One region of the Arthrobacter sp. Sr24 genome, then DNA from elsewhere that is predicted to be linked to it. Evidence: riboswitches for the same ligand, from Rfam matches in the RefSeq annotation. Region 1 holds a riboswitch; each other region holds the start of a gene.

Region 1 (4,463 bases):
ATTGACACCCCCGGTATCCGCTCCTTCGGTCTGGCCCACGTTGATCCCGACAGGATCTTGCAGGCCTTCCCCGATCTGCAGCCCGGCACCGATGATTGCGAACGCGGCTGCAAGCACGACACTGCCGCGGTCAACTGCGGTGTAGACACTTACGTTGCCGCCGGGCACGCTGGTGCATCCGGACCGGCTCGGCTTGCCTCGTTGCGCCGCCTCCTGGGCACCAGCGACCGCACCGAAGGCCGGGCCGCCGAGAAGGAACTGGGCATCATCGAGTAGGACCCGGTAATCCCGCATCCTGGCGGTTTGGCTTGATTAACCTGGCCTGATTCACCCCCTCTGCACGCCCGCTCCGCACTCATACGCACCACTGAGGCCAAGTGGTGCGTATGAGCACCTAGACGCACCACTCACCTCGAGTGGTGCGTATGCGTGCAGGGCGCCGGTGGCTATACGCGCCACTGGAGTCCAGTGGTGCGTATACGTCCCTGAAAGTGGCGTCATGGCAGGGATTAGAACTAAACCGCGATAGCGTAAACGTATGATGACCCCACCCCAGACGTACAACGATGACCTCCGCCTGGCCCACGTGCTGGCAGACAGCGTGGATTCCCTGACCATGTCCCGCTTCAAGGCGCTGGATTTGGCCATTGAGACCAAGCCGGACCTGACCCCTGTCACCGATGCCGACAAGGCCGCCGAGGAGTCTATTCGTGGCCAGCTGTCCCGGGTCCGCCCGCGTGATGCCGTGCTGGGCGAGGAGTTCGGCAGCAGTGGCCACGGTTCGCGCCGCTGGATCATCGACCCCATCGACGGGACCAAGAACTTTGTCCGTGGCGTTCCTGTTTGGGCCACGCTAATCGCACTGGTGGACGACGGCGTTCCCGTCGTTGGGCTAGTCAGCGCACCTGCCCTGGGCAAACGTTGGTGGGCGGCACAGGGAACAGGCGCGTACATGGGCAAATCCCTCGCAGCAGCCACCCGCATCCGCGTCTCCAATGTCGCCGAGCTCAAAGACGCCTCGCTATCCTATTCATCGCTCACCGGCTGGAAGGAGCGCGGCAACCGCGACGAGTTCATCTCCCTCACCGACGATGTCTGGCGCACTCGGGCCTACGGCGATTTCTGGTCGTACTGCATGGTTGCCGAGGGCAGCGTCGACATTGCCTGCGAACCCGAATTAAACCTTTACGACATGGCGGCTCTGGTCCCGATCGTGCAGGAAGCCGGCGGCCGCTTCACCTCACTCGAAGGCGCCGAAGGCCCCTTCGGCGGCAACGCATTGGCCACCAATTCCATCTTGCACACGGAAGTTCTGCGGCGTCTGAACCCGAATTGGGATGACCTGCTGGGTTAGTCCCCACCCCTTCCCAGCAAGAAGCACAGATGAGTTAAGAACGACGGCGGCCTCCCGCCGTCGTTCTTTTTCTCCCCTGCCGCCGTGGTAGCCAAGCTAAGAGAAACGAAACGTAATAGATGCACCAGTAAAAATCTTGGGCTACTCTTTGGGGCATAGGTCACGAGTGCCAGCGCTAAACCCCGGTTTGCTGGCCGGCAACCCTCCTTTCGCGGCGGGGTGCCCCGGGTGACGACCTGGCCAAAGCCGTTCGGCTCTGGCAAGCGCGGACTTCTTGGCACCCCCAAAAGGTCCCAAGGTGTAAAAGGAATTTCTCATGAGCTCTGCCGTCTTGGACCACATCCAACTTGCCGACGCGCCCCTGTTACCCGTGGTGGGTCAGGACCTGGCCGCTCCGCTAATCCAGGGCGGGCAGGTGCGGTACGCAAACCTTGACTACGCAGCGTCGGCCCCGGCCGTTGAAGAAGTGGCAGTGCATCTGAACGAGGTTTTGCCGTATTACGCGAGCGTTCACCGCGGGGCCGGCTTCGCCTCGCAAGTGAGCACCTCGGTGTATGAAAATGCCCGCAAAATCGTGGCCCAGTTTGTTGGCGCCCGGGCGGATGACACCGTCATTTTCACCCGCAACACCACCGATTCGCTGAACCTTTTGGCTGGCTGCGTGGAATCGCTCCTGAAGCGGCGCGGCTACGCCGAGGGCCGTTCCAACGTCCACGGCGAGGTGCTGTATCTGGACATTGAACACCACGCCAACCTGCTGCCCTGGCAGGCACTCCCCCACCGTTCCGTAGTGGCCGCCAGTTCCATCGCATCCACTCTGGCCCGCGTGGAAACGCAGCTCCGCGCCGGAAACGTGCTGCTCCTAGCTGTCACCGGCGCCTCCAATGTCACCGGTGAGGTGCTCCCCATCGCGGAACTGGCCACTCTTGCGCACCAATATGGTGCCCGGATCGTGGTTGATGCCGCCCAGCTGGCTCCACACCGCCGCATTAACCTGGCCGATACCGGAATTGACTACGTGGCCTTCTCCGGTCACAAGTTGTACGCCCCCTTCGGCGCGGGCGTTCTGGTGGGTCGCCCTGATTGGCTCGACGCTGGCCACCCGCACCTCGCTGGCGGCGGGGCTGTGAAGGATGTCCGGCTCGAATCGATCATTTGGGCGCAAGGCCCGGCCCGCCACGAAGGCGGCACTCCCAACGTGCTGGGCGCTGCAACCCTCGCCAAAGCGGCCTCGGTACTGTCCGCTTTGGACCCCGATGACTGGCACCATCACGAGCAGAGCCTGCGCACCCATCTGGTGGCAGGGCTCAACGAGATCGACGGCGTCACGGTCCACTCGCTGTTCCAGGACGCGCACACGCACCCGGAGTGCGGGAGCATCGGCGTCGTCAATTTCTCGGTTACCGGGTACGACGCCGGACTGGTCGCCGCTTATCTCTCCGCCGAGCATGGCGTTGGGGTCCGTGACGGAAAATTCTGTGCCCACCCATTGCTGAACCGTCTGGGCTTGCCGGCCGGTTCGCTACGCGCCAGCTTTGGAGTGGGTTCCCGGCTTGAGGATTCCCGGCGATTGATCGCTGGAGTGGCGGCGTTGTTGCGCGAGGGCCTGGGCTGGGATTACGTGGTGGATGCCGGGCGCTGGGTCCCGGCGAGCGATGATCGCAGCTACCCGCAGTGGGCTCCGAATACCCCAGGTACAGCGGGGGCAGCCCCTTGCACAACGGACTGACCCAGCTCCCTCACACCAGACGCTAGCGCAGCCAAGGTGTCACTGGGATAGCGCACGTTCATTTGCAGGCGCGCCTCATCCAACAACCCCATCATGTCCACGGATTCTTGGACAGTCATGAAAGGGCTTTCAAGCAGTCCGGCCTGCAGGCAGCGGCTCACTTCACGAAGTTCGTAGCTAAAGCCGTTCCCAACAACTTCAAAGGTTTCCTTGCGTAGTGTGCCCTGACGGGGCTGGACAATGAGCTCAGCCGGATTGAACAGAGGACCGGAGGACTGTAACCAGCCTTCTGTGCCGCCAACTGTAACGATGCTTGGGCATTCACTTCCGATGGAGGTGATGATGTGCGCGTGCCCGCCGCCGTCGTAGGTCAGGGAGAGTGCATTGTGCAGATCCACACCGTTGGGGGTGAGGGTGCCGCTGGCATGAATACTGTTGGCTTCGCCAAGCATGCCCAGAGCCCAGGTCAGCGGGTATACCGCCAAGTCCAGTAACGCTCCCCCACCGGCGGCCGGATCCCACATTCGGGACGTGGGGTCATAGGCGGGCGCGAATCCCAAATCAGCCTGGGCCCAGCGTGGCTGCCCGATTTCACCCCCGCGCACTATGTCCACGGCGCGGCGGAAGCTGGGGAGAAACCGTGTCCACACAGCTTCCATGAGAAACAACCCGCGGTCCCGTGCCAGATCCGCAAGCTCCCGAGCCTGCGCCGCATCCATGGTGAGGGGCTTCTCGCAGAGGACATGCTTGCCGGCGTTGAGAGCTGCGAGCGCTACCGCGTGATGCTGCACATGTGGAGTGGCAATATAGACGATCTCCACCGCCGGGTCAGCCAGCAGCTGCTCTAAGCCCGAGGCTTCCTCGGAGTCCCAATAGGACGTTAAGAATCCATGGGCTTGGGCGAAATTGCGGGCGGACGTTTCAGACCGGGAGCTGACGGCATGCAAAATGGCGTCCTCCAAGAGTGCAAGGTCCTGCACCACACGCTGGGCAATCGAACCTGTGGCAATCACTCCCCATCGGATAGGACGGCCTGTCGCTGTGGACGGGGAAACGTCACTGGCAGGAATTGTAAGCATAAGGTATCTTTCGAGCGCGACGGTGGATAAAAGAATCAGACGGAATCGCGAACCACAAGTGATGTGTATATCTGGGTCACGCGTTCAGTGGGTTTGCCCTCAATGAGCTTCACGAGGGTCTGGGCCATTTTCTCGCCGAGTTCCTCGATCGGATGGTGCACTGTGGTCAGAGCAGGAGTGACGGATGTGGCGAAGGAATCATCATCAAAGCCGGCAACGGCAATGTCCTCAGGTATACGTAGTCCCCGGCCCTTAATGGCGGAGTAGGCTCCAGCCGCCATTTGGTCGTTGGCTGCGAAAA
Region 2 (4,463 bases), on a different contig from region 1:
TAGGAGCGCTTCTGCATGGACGGAGTCTCGGATGGTGATGAACGGAAAACGGGAACCATAAGGCTTGCCGTCGGCGGCAATGCTGGAGGGACCGGTGGTGCCATAGCAACCACCAATCATATTGGCGCAGACCACAAAGTACTTGTTGGTGTCGATGACCCCGCCGGGACCCACCAAGCCTTCCCACCAGCCATCTTCCTCGGAATCACCGCGGCTGACATGTGTGCTGCCGGTCAGGGCATGCTGGATCAGCACGGCGTTGTCGCCGGCTGCATTTAGCTTGCCCCAGCATTCAAAAGCCATGGTCACGGAAGGCAGCTCGCCCCCAGCTTCCAGCGGCAGTGCGCCGATCTCAATGGAGCGCAACACACCACCGCCCTGACCCACGGCTGCGCAGAAGTCCTCGCCGACGGGTTCAGCGGCAGCGGCTGAAAGCCCCAACATATCTTTATTCACCGCATCGTCCACTACTTTGTCCACCGCGTGTTCCATGGCATTAGGCCGATTTTGCGGCGCGGAATCCGGCTTCCAGATCGGCGATTATATCGGCGACGTTTTCCAAACCGACCGAGAGGCGAACCAGCCCGGGGCGCACACCGGCGGCAAGCTGCTGCTCGGGCGAGAGTTGAGCATGCGTGGTGGAAGCGGGGTGAATGACCAAGGAGCGGACATCACCTAAGTTGGCAACGTGCGAGTGCAGTTCCAAGCCATCAACAAAGCGCTTGCCAGCTTCGGCACCGCCCACAATGTCGAAGGCGATGATGGCACCGGTGCCGTTGGGGCTGTACTTGCGTCCGCGCTCGAACCAGGGGCTGGAGGGAATACCGGCATACGCGACGGCCTCAACGTTTTCATTGCTCTCGAGCCACTGTGCGACGGTGACGGCGTTGCTGACGTGGCGCTCGATGCGCAAGCTCAGCGTCTCGATGCCCTGAGCAATCAGGAACGCGTTGAACGGCGAGATGGCCGAGCCCAGATCACGCAGCAGCTGAACACGAGCCTTGAGGATGTAGGCCAAGTTGGCTCCGAGAGCACTGCCCACACCCAAATCACGGGCATACACCAGCCCGTTGTAGGTCTCATCCGGGGTGTTGAAGCCGGGGAACTTCTCCGGGTTAGCCGCGAAATCGAACTTGCCGCCATCCACAATGACGCCACCAATGGCGGTGCCGTGCCCACCGAGGTATTTGGTGGCCGAATGGATCACAATATCGGCACCCCATTCGAGGGGGCGGATCAAGTACGGGGTGGCCAAGGTGTTGTCCACAATCAACGGCACGCCAGCCTCGTGGGCAATAGCGCTGATGTTTTCCAGGTCCAACACGTCCTGGCGCGGGTTCGATACCGTCTCACCGAAAAAGGCTTTGGTGTTCGGGCGAACGGCTGCACGCCACTGATCCAGGTTATCGGGATCATCGACGAAAGTGACCTCAATGCCTAGCTTCTTCAGCGTGTGAGCCAGCAGGTTGAATGTGCCCCCATAAACACTAGGACTGGAAACGATGTGGTCGCCTGCTTCGGCGAGGTTCAAGATGGCAAAGGTGGTAGCTGCCTGACCGGAGGCGAGCAAGAGCGCGGCAACACCGCCTTCCAAACTTGCTACACGCTGCTCGACGGCGTCCGTGGTGGGGTTGCCAATACGGGTGTAGATCGGCTCTAGCTCAGCTAGGGCGAACCGTGCTGCTGCACTCTCGGCCGAAGGGAACACGAAGGATGTGGTCTGGTAGATCGGGAGTGCACGGGCGCCTGTGGTGGCGTCGGGCTCCTGACCTACATGGATCTGACGGGTTTCAAATGACCAACCGTTACTCATGGGTGGGTTCCTTCACACTAGTGGCCTACAGCAAAAGCCCTTCACCGCGCACTGCGGGAAGGGCCTTGAACAGATACGGCCCGCGCTTGCACCGGAACCGGATGGTTCGATGCCAGGTCTTCACCCGGGGCACCCCACCGCGGAAGGAGGGTTGCCGGTCAGCAAGCCGGGGCTATTCGCTGACACTCATGACCTAACTTCCAGTGTGGAAGATCCCCCGCGAACCCGCAACAATATGACGACTTTATGACTATTGGCGAACATCTGTTTGAAAACCCGCCAAAAAGATGCCAGAGGATGAATTAGTGAACGATGAGCGACTTTCACCCTCTTCTTTCGGTGGTGCCGGGCGCTACTTGCCCAACCCCGCACGCCGCAGCGCCTCGGCCATGGCTGTATTGGCCTGCGGCGCAGCACTTGTCCGCCCCTGCTGCGCACCCTTCTGATTCCCGCCAGGCTGAGCTGCGCGCTGCGGGCGCGAAGGTGATGGACGCCCGGAAGTGCGGGAGCCGACGTCGGACGTCCTAGTGGGCTCCTCGGCGGAACCTCTGGAACCGGAACCTCTGGAAGCAGCACCCTTGGAATTAGCGTGGGCCCCGACACCCACTTCATCGTCCAAGCGCAGCGTGAGTGAAATTCGTTTGCGTTCGGGCGCCACTTCCAGCACCTTCACGCGCACCACCTGGCCGGATTTAACCACCGTGTGCGGATCCGACACGAAGCTGTTGCTCATGGCCGAGACGTGCACCAGCCCGTCCTGATGCACACCGATGTCCACGAAGGCGCCGAACGCTGCCACATTTGAGACCGTGCCTTCCAAAATCATGCCGGGGCGCAGATCCGTGATCTTCTCGATGCCATCGGTGAACGTGGCGGTTTCAAAGCGCGGCCGCGGGTCACGCCCTGGCTTTTGCAGCTCGGCAATGATGTCCCTGACAGTGGGCAGACCGAACTCTCCCTCAATAAAATCGGCCGGATTCACCGAAGCCACGGCCCCCACTCCGCCGGCGATCTCATGCGCTCCAGCGCCGGCCGCGACGAGAATTTTGCGCGCTACTCCGTACGCTTCGGGGTGCACACTAGAGGCGTCCAGCGGCTCCGCTCCCCCGGTAATCCGCAGGAATCCAGCGCATTGTTCGAACGCCTTCGGGCCCAGCCGTGCCACCTTAAGCAGCTCGCGGCGCTTCTTGAAGGGGCCGTTCTCATTGCGGTGAGCCACAATGTTCTCACTCAAAAGAGGGCCGACGCCGGCCACCCTCGCCAAGAGTGCTGGCGAGGCCGTGTTCAGATCCACGCCCACCGCATTGACGCAGTCTTCCACCACGGCATCTAGGGAACGGTCCAGTTTGGCCGGGGTGAGATCGTGCTGGTATTGGCCAACGCCAATGGACTTGGGCTCAATTTTGACGAGCTCGGCCAGCGGGTCCTGCAGGCGGCGCGCAATCGAGACGGCACCGCGCAGAGAGACATCCATGCCGGGCAGTTCGGCGCTCGCCAACGCCGAGGCGGAATACACGGAAGCGCCGGCCTCGGAGACCACCAGCTTGGTGACCGAACGCTCAGGATTGAGCCGTTTGAGTTCAGCCACAAGTTCAGCAGCCAGCTTGTCGGTCTCGCGACTGGCCGTCCCGTTGCCAATGGCAATCAGCTCAACGTCATGCCGCTGGCTCAGTGAGACCAAGGTTGCCAGGGCTTCATTCCAGCGCTTTGCCGGTGCGTGCGGATAGATGGTCTCGGTAGCGGCAACCTTTCCCGTGCCGTCCACCACCGCTACTTTGGTGCCAGTGCGCAGCCCGGGATCCAGTCCCAGAGTGGAACGGTTTCCAGCCGGTGCGGCAAGGAGGACATCGCGCAGATTGGCGGCAAACACGCGAACAGATTCCTCTTCGGCGCTTTGGAACAACCGGACGCGCAAATCCACAGACAGCCGGGTCAGAATACGTGTGCGCCAGGCCAACCTGGCTCCGGTCATGAGCCACGTATCGGCAGCACGGCCGGATTCGGTAATACCCAAAGAGTGTCCAACAGCATTCTCATACACCGCACGGGCCTGAGCTGTTGCTTCCTTATCCCGGGGGTCAGCCTCGGCCAGATCCAGCGACAGCACGCCTTCCTTCTCGCCACGCAGCAAGGCCAAGACTCGGTGACTGGGCAGGGTGTGGGGTGGCTGAGCGAAGTCAAAGTAGTCCTTGAACTTCTCACCGTCATTGTCCTTGCCAGTTTTGACAGCGGAACGCAGGCGCCCAGTTTTCCATAGCCGTTCCCGCAATTCACCGACCAATGCCGCATCTTGGCCTGCACGTTCAATCAAGATGGCCCGGGCGCCAGCCAAGGCGTCGTCCGCTGTGGCAACGTCGCGCTCTGAACTGACGAAGGCGTCCGCCTCAGCGGCCGGGAACTTCGATGGATCGGCCAACAGTGCATCAAGCAAGGGCTCCAGTCCAGCCTCGCGAGCTGTATCAGCCTTGGTCTTCCGCGTGGATTTGTACGGTAGGTACAGATCTTCCAATTCCGATTTAGTGGCTGCAGCTTCCACCGAGCGGCGCAAGGAATCACTGAGCTTGCCGAGTCCGTGAATGGTTTCCAGCACCACCACACGCCTGGCTTCCAAGTCACGCAGGTACCGCAGACGTTCTTCGAGTTCGCGCAA
Region 3 (4,463 bases), on a different contig from region 1:
AAGAGTTGCCGCATACTCGAAAAGCAGCACCAACACGTACCGCCCCTGCAAGAGTGACCAATCATGGTAACCGTCGTACGCCAGGCTGCCATACTGTGGATCCTCAATGTAGAGCTTCCACAACCGCATTTCCGTACGTTGAATCTGGGGGTCCATCCCCAACTGCGACATTTCGGTAAATAATGCGTCAACCGGCGTCCAAGAATCCTGCTTCAAGAGTCGCAGCCCCTCGGCCGCCATTTGCCGCCGAGGTTTCAAGGCGCTCAAGACGTTGGCGGAACGTTGTCCTTTGATGGCTTCTATTCGGCTGAACTCATCGATGATGCCTGCCTTGAGCCACCGTTCCCACAGTCCCTTCAAGACCAAAGCAGGGTCCTTGGACAGTGCTGTGTGGCCGCGCGGCGTCAATGCCATTCTGGGACCGTCTGCCAGTCCGCCGGCTTGCAGCAGCAGTGGCCAAGCGAAACTAGAAATGGCCTCATTGGCATAAAAGTCCCCACCGGGCAGCTCCTTTTCCAGCAACCGCATGGTGGCAGCCGTGGGCTTCCGGGTGGCTGCACTGACCCGTAGTTTTCCTCCATCAGCCAGCGCGAGCAACACCGGGAGCTGCACGATCGCCCTGGATTCTGTATGAACTTCCGTGCCAGGCAGGGTGCGATCTTCGTTTTCCACCAGCTTCAACTCCTTCTGTTTCATAGCAGATCTTACGGTGTGGCCAGATAGTCTTCGAGCAGCACCACTTGGAGTCCGGCCGCTTTTTGCGCTTTGAGGAATGCAGCGAGATCGTCCGGGAATTCCTTCCTGAAATGCATCAAAACGATATCCCCTGGCCGCAGCCCCGCGCCCACTTGGTAATCCATTCCGCCTGCATTGGCCTTGCTTTCCCAAGCCACAATGACCTTCATGCCGCACGCCGCAACAGCCCGCCGGGTGGCCAGGGTGTACGGGCCGCCGGGCGGGCGAAAGAAGACCGGCCGGCGGCCAAACTGTTGCTCTTCAAAGTCAGCCATACCGCAAATTTCGGCCTTTTGCTGTTCGTAACTGAGCTGGATAAATCCCAAATCGTGGGTCATGGTGTGGTTCTCGATGAGGTGTCCGGCCGCAGTGTATTTTCTATAAAAGTCTGAGCTTCCAGCAATATAATTGTGAGCCAGAAACAGCGACGCCTTGATCCCATTTTTCTCCAGTAACGCCAGGAACGAATCCCGCTTGATCGCACCGTCGTCGACCGTCAAAAACACCACTTTTTGCTCGGTAGACACCTTGGTCAGCACCGGCGCCAGCCCGTCTACGATGGGCAGCGGCACGCAGCCCGGCACCAGCCCCTCCAACGTATCCACCCTCCCGGTGAGCGGGTTCTTGGGAAGCTAGCTGCTGGGAATATCCGACGCCGGAGCTTGCGTACTCGAGGCCGCCCCACTTTCCACTGGGGTACTTGAGGCAGCGACAGTAACGATGGGCGGCTCAGTGGTGGCTGGGCCAACTACCACAGCGGCCGGCAACGCTGAACTATTGGTGTTGGCCCACCACAGTCCGGTGGCCACGAGGGCGATCGCGAGCACCAGCACCGATAAGGCCACCCAACGGCCACGTCCAGGTCCAGGGGACAGATCAAGGTGGCGGGGAATAAGTAGCTTTTCTGGTTTCTGTTTCTGGTTTCCGGAGATCGGCTAGCGGCACAGCTGGAGCCGCTTAGAGCCCAAGTTTTGCAGCTTCAATCTTGGGGCAGGTATTCATCACCACGTCAAGACCAGCAGCCTGGGCACGCTGGGCCGCGTCTTCGTCAATAACGCCCAGTTGGAGCCACACCGCTTTGGCACCTACTGCTATGGCTTGGTCAACCACGGCTCCCACCTTGGCGGAGTTCACAAAGCAATCCACCACATCGATGCTGCCTGGGACCTCAGCCAGGGTCTTATATCCCTTGGCGCCATGGACGTCGTCGCCCTTCAAACTCACCGGGATAATCTCCTGACCCAGGTGCTGCTGAAGGAACAAGGAAACACTGACAGCAGGACGCAGCGGGTTACCGGACAAGCCCACCACAGCCCAACGTCCGGGGGTACTCAGAAGCCGGTGGATCAGCTGCGGATCATTGATGTGTGCCATGTTACGAGCCTAGTCCCCCACCGATTGTTACGCCTCGCGAACTCGACGCACTTGCCGATTTCTGCCGTCACGCCACTTCGTCTTAGTCTTGAGATGACCATCCCGAGCGGCCGAGAGATCTGGCTCATTGACGCCGCAGCAACCCTGGTTGACGCCTCTGCAAGAGGAGTCATCGCCGGCAGGGTGCTACCGCCAGGAACGATGGAGTGTTGTGATGTCTGCTTTACTTTCGCGCTCGGCACCTGCCGAATCAGTGTTTTTGCCAGCGGTAATTTCCGATCCCCAAGGCACTGCGGCCATGCCGGTTGCCTTTCAGGGACTTGGCCGGTCCTTCAGTTCAAAGGGCGGAACGCACACGGTGCTCCGGGATGTTTCCTTTGATATTCAGGCTGGGGAAATCGTAGCCCTGCTAGGACCTTCCGGCTGCGGAAAATCCACCCTATTGCGTGCCGTTGCCGGGCTCGACGCCCCCAGCAGCGGATCTGTGACCATTGACGGAACAGAAGTATCCGGGATTGACTCACGCTGCGCCGTAGCCTTCCAAGAACCCCGTCTCCTGCCTTGGAAATCGATCGCCAGCAACGTGGCGATCGGAGTTCCATCCGGAGCAGACTCAGCACGCAGCCGCCACGTAGTGGAAAACCTGCTGGAACTGGTGGGCCTCTCATCCTTCGCTGGACACCGGCCCCGGGAAATCTCCGGCGGCATGGCCCAGCGGGCATCGTTGGCCCGCGCTTTGGCCCGCAATCCCGGTGTTCTCTTACTGGATGAACCCTTTGGTGCACTAGATGCTCTGACCAGAATCACCATGCAGGATCTGCTGCTGGATATCCATTCAGCCGAACCGACCACGGTTCTGCTGGTCACCCACGATGTGGATGAGGCGTTGCAGCTCGCTGACCGCATCATCCTGCTCGGCGACGACGGCACCGGCCAGCCCGGTTGCACCATTGTGCGGACCGTGGATGTGCCCGGTGCACGCCCCCGAGACCGGGCTTCAACAGAACTGGCCGGACTGCGCAGCTCACTGCTTGGCAGCCTCGGCGTCGACGGCCACTAGCCACTTCTTTCTAGTTACCTTCTTTCTTTCTTTCTTTCATCAGCACACCCATTTTGAGGACCACTATGCCTAATTCAGCTCATTTCAACCGCCGATCCTTCCTAGGTTTCACCGCCGCCGTCTCCGCTCTGGCCCTGGCTGGCTGCGCCGGTGAGGACGCAGCAACCAACGCCGCTGGCAAAGCGGGCGGCTCTGACACTCTCAACATCGACTTCGCCACCTACAACCCGCTCAGCTTGATCATCAAGGAAAAGGGCTGGTTGGAGGCAACTCTGGCGCCGAAGAACGTCACCGTGAAATGGCTGCAGTCCGCCGGCTCCAACAAGGCCAATGAGGCACTGCGTGCTGGAGCGATCGATGTTGGTTCCACTGCTGGCTCCGCCGCGCTGCTGGCACGGGCCAACGGCTCCCCCATCAAAACCATCTCGCTCTACTCCCAGCCTGAGTGGGCAGCACTGGTCACCAACAAGGATTCCGGCATCACCAAAGTTGCCGATCTTAAGGGCAAGTCCGTGGCCGCCACCAAAGGCACCGATCCCTACTTCTTCTTGGTCCAGGCACTGGAGGAAGCCGGTCTTAGTACCAAAGACGTGACGGTGGAGAACCTACAGCACGCCGACGGTCGCGCTGCGCTAGCAAACGGTTCTGTAAATGCTTGGTCCGGCCTGGACCCCATCATGGCCACGGCCGAGCAGGAGGGCGCTACGCTCTTCTACCGGAACCTTGATTTCAATACTTACGGATTCCTCAACGCCACCGAGTCATTCCTGAAAGAAAAGCCTGAGTTGGCACAGACCGTGGTGGACGCCTACGAAAAGGCCCGCGTCTGGGCTGCGGCAAATCCGGAAGAAACGGCTCAGATCCTGGCCGATGCTGCTGGTCTGAAGCCAGCAGTTGCCACCACTGTGATTCTCGAGCGCAGCAACTTGGATGTCTCCGGAATCCCGGGCGAGAAGCAGCGCGCAGTGTTGGCCAAGATCGGCCCCACCTTTGTTGAGCTTGGCGATGTCAAAACTCAGGCCGAGGTAGACACAGCCCTGGAAACCCTGCTGGATGATTCCTTCGCCCTCAAGGCAAATCCTGATTCAATCAAGGAATCCGCATGACACTGAAGCTTGACACTCCAACGCAAGCACCCCTGCATCGAACTCTTGGAGGCGCCGGTGGCTGGGCCAAGCTGGGCTTGGGACTGATTCTTCCGGTCATCATTTTGCTGGCGTGGCACCTAAGTACCGCTGCAGGCATATTCTCGCCGGCTCAGCTGCCTTCGCCACGAGCAGTATTTGAGGCTGGG
Region 4 (4,463 bases), on a different contig from region 1:
GACCGGGACTCGGAACGTTGAGCCAGCGCCAAAACAAAAACAGAACCAAAGCTCCGGGCCAGCAGTCCCAAAAACTGATTGTGCAGTGAGGGACGGGCTGGAGCGCCTGCGTGCTCACCCAAGAGATCCAGCCAATGCCGTTCATGGCGCCCCTCGGCCTCAGCCAGGGCCAGCAGAATTGCTTGCTCTTCGCCTTCTCGACGCTTGGCAAGGTCACGGTACACGGCCGCTTCGGCCCGCTCATCAGCCAAGTATTGGCGCCACCGCCTGATTTCTACAGGTGTGGGCACGCGGTCCGGCGCAGTCTCTGCCACAGTCTTACTCCTCTAAGTCAGCAACCACTGTAGCGCGGAATCACGCGGTTTTTTGGTCGGTAGTCCTCGGAAAAAAGTTTAGGTAGCCCGCAAAATATCGTAACTATGAACGAGGTCATAGAAAGTACTGATCGGCAGTCAGATCAAGACCACAGACAAGTCGCGTCAAGAAAATCAGAAGGGAGAAATGACCGCCAAAAACACCGCCAGGAGGCTGCTAATGCAGAATCAGATTGAGGTGATGGGTTAGCCCTAAGAGTTGAGGCCTCTCCAGGGAGCCCGATGCGGCCGTCACCGAGCACGATCCCAACCCGGTTCGGACCTGAGTCAGCACTGAAACCGGTGATCCCGGCCCTATGGGCCCATTCCGTCCGCTGAGGAACTGGAATAGGCTGTGTTGCCAACGGCCGCAAGCACTGTGGCCGCTGTCCGAAAGGCGGTTGCCGCATGACTGAAATGCTCTTCCCAAAGATGACAGGGGACGCTAGCGAGCCCGGCGTTGTCTCTACTTGGTATGTCCAAGATGGTGATCAGGTCACAGAAAAGCAGCTGATCGCCGAGGTCTCGATTCACAAGGTCGACGCCGAGATTTACGCGCCCGTTCCCGGTACCGTCAAGCTCCGGGTTGACGAAGGGGACGAGGTGGCTCAGGGTGCGGTGATCGCCGCGATCGAATAGTCCCCAACTCCTCCCGAACTGAGCCGCTGGCGCGTCTTAGTGCGGGTCCCTGGGAGTTGTGGGCCCACCCAACTCCTCCCGAACTGAGCCGCTGGCGCGTCTTAGTGCGGGTCCCTGGGAGTTGTGGGCCCACCCAACTCCTCCCGAACTGAGCCGCCCGCCCCAGCTCAGAACGTGGAGAGCCGGAAGCCCACGTTGCGTCCGGCCCGCACACCATTCTGAGCCACCGTGATGACCAAGGTGCCCAGTTCCGGAATCCAGCGTGCCGGGCGCACTGCCTGGGTCAAGGCCGTGGCGAGCTGTTCCGGCTCCTGCGTCTGGTAGTCGTGGAAGCCGTTGGGGGTCTGAAACGAGACCGCACCACGGTTCACATCCACTGCAGGCAGTACCGGGATTCCGGCGGATTTCGCAGGTTGATTCCCCGCGTTTTGACGCTGACGGGACGTGACAGGGGTGCTCGAAGACATGGCGATGACCTTTGCTTGCTCTTGCCCGCGGAGGTTTCCGGGGGCCGCTTCCTCATCCGAACCACCCGTGAAGCATGGGGTTGGCGTGCGGCCAGTCGGAGCTTGGCGCCGCATCTCTTGAAGCTGTCCCAATACTACTGTTTTAAAGTACGACGGCGGGTGGTGACGTAATAAATTACGTCACCACTCGCCGTCGTACTTCTGAGAAGGTTACTTCGCCAAGGTGGCGGTTTCCTCATCCGGGTTGGAGTCCGTGGCTGCCGCGGCGAGGCGGTCATCCCACCCCTTGCGGATGTGCGCAGGGGTGACCGGGGTCAGTAGGGAGACAACAACGTAGACCAGCAGCGAGGCGATGAGGCCGACGTAGATGGGTTCGTTGGCGTAGATGCCGTCGGCGCTGGGGATGGTTCCCGTGGCGTACAGGACCAGCATGACCAGGGTCAGCGCGCAACCCACGGCCATGGACCAAGCGGCGCCCAGGCCGGTGCCGCGCTTCCACACCAGGCCGCCGATGATGGCGACGAGGAGGCCGCCTACCAGGATGTCGTAGGCGATGGTCAGGGCGAACACCACATCGTTGACCACGATCGAGATCACGATGACCATGACGCCCAAGATCAATACGTACCAGCGGTTGGCGCGGACATCGTGCTCGGGGTTTGAGGTGTCGGAAGCGTCGATGGTCTTGCCGAACCAGCTGGCCACGAAAGGGACAACGTCCTTGCGGGCTACTGTGGCGGCGGCAATAAGGGCACCGGATGCAGTGGACATCATGGCGGCCACGGCGGCTGCCATGACAATGCCGCCGATCCCCATGGGCAGCAGGTTAGTGGCGACCTCGGCGTAGACAACGTCCTTGCCCAGCCCTGCAACATCGATGTTAGGCAGCGCCACAAAAGCGGCCATACCGATCATGGCACCGGCAACGCCGTACAAGATGCAGTAGATGCCAGCGGTGGCGCCGCCCCAACGAGCCACCTGGGGATCGCGGGCTGTGAAGACGCGCTGCCAAATGTCTTGGCCAATCAATAGGCCCAAGGTGTAGACCACAAAGTAAGTGATGATGGTCTGCACGCCGATGCCATCCCACTGGAAGAAGCTGGCGTCAACGCGTTCCTTGATGCCGGAGAGTCCGCCAGCTGCGTTCCACGTGAAGGGCAGCATGAGCAAGAAGATACCCACGGTTTTAATGACGAACTGGACCTGATCGGCCAGCGTGATGGACCACATGCCGCCAATGGTTGAGTAAATCAGCACGATCACACCGCCGATGGCAATGGCGAGCCAGCGGTCTAGGCCGAACAGCACCATGAAGATGGTGGCGTAGGCGCCGGTGGAGGTTGCCGAGATCATGATGGTGTACGCCAGCATGACAATGCCGGACATCTTGGTTGCTTCGGCGCCGTAGCGCAGGCTCAACATTTGCGAGACCGTGTAGATCTTCAATTTCTGCAATGTTGGGGCGAAGAGCAGGCTCAGCAGCAGTACGCCGACGCCGATCGCGACCACCAGCCACATGCCGGAGATGCCGAACTTATAGCCCAGCCCCACCCCACCAACGGTGGAAGCGCCGCCGAGGACCACCGCGGCCATGGTGCCGGTGTAAAGGAAGGGGCCCAGGCGCCTTCCGGCAACGAGATAGTCGCTATTATTCTTGGTTCGCGATTTACCCCACCAGCCAAAGGCCAGCATGGCCACCAAATATAAGACGACTATGGCAATGTTTAAGTCCATGAAGGGCTCCAGTGTGCGAAAGTTGGGGATCTAGCCGTGCTGCCCGTGGCATTTGGGCTACTCCGTGCGACTACAGAGTAGTCGAGAGGCTACGTAGCTAAGGTCCCACTAGCGGGTATTGCCTGTTGAGCAACATTTGTTGTCTATTAGAATAAACTGTGATCGTGGTTACAGTCAAAGTACCGCTAGAATTCTTTGGATCGCTATGTAAGGAGCCATCATGAAAGCGTTAGCCCTAGAGCCCAGTTTTGGGCCGGTTGCTATTGGCTCGCGCATCCGTGCGGCCCGCCAGGATCAGCGCCTAACCATTGAGCAAGTCGCTGAGGCTACAGGCTTAACGAAGGGCTTCTTGAGTCGGGTTGAACGAGACCTCACGTCTCCCAGTGTTGCTTCCCTAGTCACCATGTGCCAGGTGCTCTCAATCTCGATCGGTGATTTATTTGCTGCCCCTGAAACGCATTTGACGCTTAAAGGTGAGGGTCCGCGCATCTCCTTGGGTGGCGAAGGGATTGTGGAGCGGCTCCTGACCTCGCGTTCGGAGCGTCGGCTGCAGGTCCTCGGTGCCAGCATTGAACCCTTTGGTCGAGGAGAATCTGAGCTGTACGCCGTGGACTGTGATGTGGATGTACTGCACATCATCAGCGGAGAATTGACGCTCATCATGACGCAGGATTCCTACGACCTGAAAGCGGGAGACACCCTCTCCTTTCCTGGCCGTGAGCCGCACAGTTGGGAAAACCGCACACCATATCCGGTAGAGGCGCTGTGGATTCTCGTTCCGGCCGCTTCCGGATCCGGTAGCGGCTAGCTCGGTAGCTCGGTAGCTCGGTGGCTCGGTAGCTGGCGGGTTGGCAAGCTAGAGCGTTGCCGGTGCAGCATCCTCTGATTCCACTTTCACCTGACTATAAAGCGAAGGATTCCGATGAGCGCGGGCATGCTGGTTGAACACGAAATTACGTCCCGGGTCGCACTGACTCTGCCCAATGGCAGGCTCAATCCAGCCGCCGTGGGGTGGACGCGCACGCCGTTGCATGACACCTCAGGGATTGGTCGCGGACGTCAGCGGTGGGGACGTAATAAGCGCTGGGAGTATTGGGCCATCACCTCACCCACGCACATTGTGGCCATGACAGTGTCCTCGCTGGACTATGCCGCCGTGCATGAAGTGTGGGTGCTGAATAGGGCCACCGGCGAAGCTGTCAGCGCGAACGTGACGGGTATTTTGAGCGGAAGTGCCACGTTGCCGGCGTCGTTGGGGGATGGCTCCGCG

The links. A riboswitch is a leader RNA that binds a small molecule or an ion and turns the genes downstream of it on or off. The one in region 1 is predicted to bind S-adenosylmethionine.
Region 2: linked by a shared signal. The riboswitch ahead of ACX80D_RS03540 (bifunctional o-acetylhomoserine/o-acetylserine sulfhydrylase) and the one ahead of ACX80D_RS02935 (aminotransferase class V-fold PLP-dependent enzyme) in region 1 are both predicted to bind S-adenosylmethionine.
Region 3: linked by a shared signal. The riboswitch ahead of ACX80D_RS00710 (ABC transporter ATP-binding protein) and the one ahead of ACX80D_RS02935 (aminotransferase class V-fold PLP-dependent enzyme) in region 1 are both predicted to bind S-adenosylmethionine.
Region 4: linked by a shared signal. The riboswitch ahead of ACX80D_RS06525 (hypothetical protein) and the one ahead of ACX80D_RS02935 (aminotransferase class V-fold PLP-dependent enzyme) in region 1 are both predicted to bind S-adenosylmethionine.

Annotation. Positions count from the first base shown of each region.
Region 1 is NZ_JBTNDB010000002.1:210,231-214,693, reverse strand. It holds gene rsgA (ribosome small subunit-dependent GTPase A) at 1-276, shown strand, start outside; gene hisN (histidinol-phosphatase) at 539-1,354, shown strand; SAM riboswitch class IV at 1,513-1,626, shown strand; gene ACX80D_RS02935 (aminotransferase class V-fold PLP-dependent enzyme) at 1,671-3,083, shown strand; gene ACX80D_RS02930 (Gfo/Idh/MocA family protein) at 3,020-4,162, opposite strand; gene ACX80D_RS02925 (LacI family DNA-binding transcriptional regulator) at 4,198-4,463, opposite strand, start outside.
Region 2 is NZ_JBTNDB010000003.1:122,375-126,837, reverse strand. It holds gene metX (homoserine O-acetyltransferase MetX) at 1-444, opposite strand, end outside; gene ACX80D_RS03540 (bifunctional o-acetylhomoserine/o-acetylserine sulfhydrylase) at 497-1,813, opposite strand; SAM riboswitch class IV at 1,891-2,007, opposite strand; gene ACX80D_RS03535 (Tex family protein) at 2,166-4,463, opposite strand, start outside.
Region 3 is NZ_JBTNDB010000001.1:134,648-139,110, reverse strand. It holds gene ACX80D_RS00730 (hypothetical protein) at 1-696, opposite strand, end outside; gene ACX80D_RS00725 (polysaccharide deacetylase family protein) at 705-1,331, opposite strand; gene ACX80D_RS00720 (hypothetical protein) at 1,368-1,580, opposite strand; gene ACX80D_RS00715 (CoA-binding protein) at 1,693-2,109, opposite strand; SAM riboswitch class I at 2,204-2,317, shown strand; gene ACX80D_RS00710 (ABC transporter ATP-binding protein) at 2,324-3,169, shown strand; gene ACX80D_RS00705 (aliphatic sulfonate ABC transporter substrate-binding protein) at 3,235-4,275, shown strand; gene ACX80D_RS00700 (ABC transporter permease) at 4,272-4,463, shown strand, end outside.
Region 4 is NZ_JBTNDB010000006.1:153,646-158,108, forward strand. It holds gene ACX80D_RS06515 (VIT1/CCC1 transporter family protein) at 1-314, opposite strand, end outside; gene ACX80D_RS06520 (biotin/lipoyl-containing protein) at 762-992, shown strand; gene ACX80D_RS06525 (hypothetical protein) at 1,160-1,459, opposite strand; SAM riboswitch class IV at 1,472-1,582, opposite strand; gene ACX80D_RS06530 (sodium:solute symporter family protein) at 1,670-3,193, opposite strand; gene ACX80D_RS06535 (helix-turn-helix domain-containing protein) at 3,414-4,001, shown strand; gene ACX80D_RS06540 (DUF2804 domain-containing protein) at 4,116-4,463, shown strand, end outside.